2 regions of the Lysinibacillus sp. COL-1 genome follow, and region 2 is predicted to be linked to the other one. Evidence: riboswitches for the same ligand, from Rfam matches in the RefSeq annotation. Region 2 holds a riboswitch; the other holds the start of a gene.
What was found. A riboswitch is a leader RNA that binds a small molecule or an ion and turns the genes downstream of it on or off. The one in region 2 is predicted to bind lysine.

Region 1 (2,209 bases), on a different contig from region 2:
TAGGACATTATCATTATGTAGAGAGGTTCTCATTTTGATAATGATGAAATGATCATGCACGGACCAGCAACTAGCCCGTGCCTTGTCATTATTGTGCTGCTGGTTGTTGAGAAATCGCTTCTTCCATAATCGCTTGACGATCGTCTTCCGAAATACCTTTTAGGATTTCATTGATTTTTTCACGGTTTGCATCGTCTTTACGTAAGCCTACAGCAATCGAAGTATTGGAAAGATCCGTATCAAAGCCTTCTTCAAATGCGACATATGTGAACTTATCGTTGGCAGCAGCAGCGGAAATACCTTCTGGACGTTCTGCTACATAGCCATCAATTTTGCCAGCCTCTAAAGCGACACGCATTGCGGGGAAGCTTTCCATTGCTGTTTGTTTTTCTACACCGTTAATTTGATCAATAACGTTGTAGTTCGATGTATTTAATTGTGAAGTAATTTTAGCACCAGAGAAATCTTGAATCGATTTTGCATTTTCATACTTGCTACCTTTCTTAATAACCATAACGAAATCAGAAGTATAGTAGTTTTCTGTAAAATCAATCGTTTTCTTACGCTCTTCAGTTGGTGACATACCCGCGATAATCGCATCAATTTTGTTAGATTGTAGCGCTGGTACTAATCCGTCCCATTCCATTTTGACAATGACTAGCTCTTTGCCTAAGCCTTCAGCAATTTTTTTTGCCATTTGGACATCGTAGCCGCCTGCATACTCTGCATTATCAGCAATTTTCACTGCACCATTAGCATCACCTTGCTGTGTCCAGTTAAATGGTGGATAGCCAGCCTCCATTCCGATTCGGAATTCACCGCCACTTGCTTCCTTGTCAGCACCAGCATCACCTGAACCGCCATCATTTTTGTCGCTAGTGCCACATGCAGCTAGCACAATTGCTGTCATGATAGAGATCATTACTAACAACCATTTTCTTTTCATAAAAAACTCCCCTTTTCTGTAAAAAAATAAGACAACTGTAATAAAAAAGACCTAAGTATATTGAACTTAGGTCTTACCTTGTATGACAGTTGCCCAAATCCTCACTATAATTTCCATTTTCCGAGATAGCACAACCTAGTAAATCTGGAAATCCATTTACTAGGACAGTCCTGCACTTATTCACTGCAGACCCAGCATAAAAGTACGAGCTCCTTTTATACTTCGGCGATATTTCCTTCTTCATTGCGTCTTCGCTTGCTTGAACTCAACAATGAACTAATAAATACCGCGCCTCTACCTCACTGGTAAACGTTAGTGAGGTTTGTTTATTTAATTGATATTTAGATACTACTATAAAACTAGTACACTCGTCAAGACAGTTTTAACATTTTTCTGACTAATGACAATATTAGGATATTGTTCGTTCTCTATTCATTTTAAATCGTTAAGCTTCTATCGATATTTCTGAAAATTAAAACAAATTTTTATTATAGAGTATGTGCTCTATGTGAGAAAAGTTGTGTTTATGTCTTTTTTGCTCCTCTAAACGATATAACATTAGTACTCTTTCAAACATAGAATCGGTCAAAATCTTTCGTCATGCATAAAAAAACCCTGCTGAACATTGTTCGCAGGGTTGAATCGCATTATGAATTTAATAGTAAATCTTCAGGATTTTCGATTAATTCTTTAACTGTTTTTAAGAATCCTACAGAATCTTTTCCATCGATGATACGGTGATCGTAAGAAAGTGCTACATACATCATTGGACGGATTTGAACTTCACCATTTACTGCAACTGGACGGTTAACAATTGAGTGCATACCTAAAATACCAGCTTGCGTACCGTTCATAATAGGAGTTGACATTAATGAACCGAATACACCACCATTTGTAATTGTGAATGATCCACCAGCCATGTCATTTAAGCCTAATTTTTTATCACGAGCTTTTGTCGCTAAGTTAGCGATATCTTTTTCGATTTCTGCAAAGTTTTTGCTGTTTGCATCGCGTACAACTGGTACAACTAAACCTTCTTCAGTTGATACAGCAATACCGATATCAAAGAAGTTATTTAAATGAATTTCATCACCAGAGATTTGAGCGTTTACGTATGGGTATTTTTTTAGTGCCGCAACAACAGCTTTTGTGAAGAATGACATGAAACCAAGTTTGATGTCGTTTGCTTTTACAAACTCTTCTTGTTTACGTTTACGAAGTGCCATGATATTTGTCATGTCAATTTCGTTAAATGTTGTTAAC
Region 2 (2,209 bases):
ACATGGTATGGAAATTTTAATTTTAATAATCCTGGAATCAGCACATTTCCAAATGATATGGCTATGCCGATGAGTACAGTACCAAATACAAGTAACCCCGTTGTACCAAGGGAACGTAGAACAATCCCCAAGGCTAATAAAATAGTGGATAAAAATAGTGTTAGCTCAAGCCCTAGTTTGCGTGCTACAACGGGCGCAAATGGTGAGATGGTAGCAAAAGCGAGCAATGGAATCGTTGTTAGAAAGCCTGCAAGTACATTAGAAATACCAAGATCGTCACGGATAAATGATATAATAGGGCCAACAACAGTTAGTGGCATTCTTAATGTAGAGGCTATAAAGATAACTCCGAAGACTAAAAGTAAGGTTGTTCCCCTCCAGCTAATTTTTTTACTCGGAAAACTAGCGGAATGATCATTTGTAGTCAAAATAAATCCCCCTGTTCGTAACCGTTCTAATTGAACTACTATAACACTTTAACAAACTAATAAAAATAGTAGAAGATTCACAAAATACAGAACATTTATTGTTATATTGAAATGTCAAAGGTCTTATGCTAATATAATAAGCATCATAAATTTAATAATTATATGCCTCATGTTTGTATTGAGGTAGAGGTCGCGATATTTATAAGTATGCTAATGGAAATGACAAGCATTGATGAGATTAGCTGAAAGGGAATATTGCCGAAGTGTGAGGGGACTTGAAAACCTCATGCTGGGGCTGTCTCCGAAAGGAACAGAACTGTCACGTTTGCACAACGTGTTGAGCTATCATTTAGGAAAAACTGAGGATTAACTTAGCCATCACAGTGTATATGTGATGGCATTTTTTTGCCTCGTAAATAGGAAGGAAGCTATATCGTGAGTGAAATAAAAGTAAATCAGCTCGGACATAAAGCGCCAAAGCTGAAAAAAGAATTGAAAAGCCGTCATATCACAATGATTTCTTTAGGCGGTACAATTGGTACGGGACTATTTTTAGCCAGTGGTGGTGCCATTGCACAAGCTGGACCTGGTGGTGCATTGCTTGCCTACGCCCTAATCGGTATTATGGTGTACTTTTTAATGACAAGCTTAGGGGAAATGGCTGCCTATATGCCATCATCCGGTTCATTTAGTACGTATGCAACAAAATTTGTAGATCCAGCACTAGGCTTTGCATTAGGCTGGAACTATTGGTATAACTGGGCAATCACTATTGCAGCAGAAATTGCGGCAGTATCCTTAATTATGAAATATTGGTTCCCTGATAGTTCATCAGCCCTTTGGACAGTATTATTTATTGCTGTTGTACTGTCATTTAATTTACTTTCTGTAAAGAGCTATGGAGAAAGTGAATATTGGTTTGCGATGATTAAAGTAGTGACAGTCATTGTTTTTATTATTATCAGTTTATTAATGATTTTTGGTATTTTAGGTGGACAGGCACCTGTAGGCTTTACTAATTTCTTTATTAGTGATGGACCATTTCACGGTGGCTTCCTAGCTACATTTGGAATTTTCCTAGCAGCCGGATTTTCATTCCAAGGAACAGAGTTACTTGGGATTACAGCAGGTGAAACAGACGATCCAGGAAAAAATATTCCAAAGGCTGTTAAATCCGTATTCTGGCGTATTCTTTTGTTTTATATTTTAGCAATTGGTGCAATCGGAATGTTGATTCCATTTACAGATGAACGCTTATTATCAGAAGATATCGCAGTATCACCGTTTACATTAGTGTTTGACCGCTTAGGTATTGCCTTTGCAGCTTCGTTAATGAATGCCATTATTTTAACGGCTATGCTGTCAGCTGGAAATTCAGGGCTTTATGCATCATCACGTATGCTATGGCAATTAGCAGTGGATGGACATGCGCCTAAGTTCTTCACAAAGCTAAGTCGTCGAGGAATACCAATTTATGCGTTGATGGCAACATTAGCTGTAGGTTGCTTAGCTTTTTTAGCGTCTTTCTTTGGTGATGGCGTTGTTTATATTTGGCTGTTAAACGCCTCTGGTATGTCTGGTTTTATTGCATGGCTCGGCATTGCCTTTAGTCATTATCGCTTCCGTCGTGCATTTGAGGCACAGGGCCTAGATCCAAAGCTATTACCTTATAGAGCAAAATTGTACCCGTTTGGACCACTATTTGCCTTTACTGTTTGTATGATTGTGGTCATTGGGCAAAATTACACGGCCTTTACGGGAGACCAAATTGATTGGTATGG

Region 1: linked by a shared signal. The riboswitch ahead of AC6BKE_RS18705 (transporter substrate-binding domain-containing protein) and the one ahead of AC6BKE_RS03700 (amino acid permease) in region 2 are both predicted to bind lysine.

Annotation. Positions count from the first base shown of each region.
Region 1 is NZ_JCAWSJ010000004.1:2,083,957-2,086,165, reverse strand. It holds gene AC6BKE_RS18705 (transporter substrate-binding domain-containing protein) at 89-946, opposite strand; lysine riboswitch at 1,065-1,251, opposite strand; gene odhB (2-oxoglutarate dehydrogenase complex dihydrolipoyllysine-residue succinyltransferase) at 1,594-2,209, opposite strand, start outside.
Region 2 is NZ_JCAWSJ010000002.1:649,923-652,131, forward strand. It holds gene AC6BKE_RS03695 (CynX/NimT family MFS transporter) at 1-428, opposite strand, end outside; lysine riboswitch at 605-781, shown strand; gene AC6BKE_RS03700 (amino acid permease) at 864-2,209, shown strand, end outside.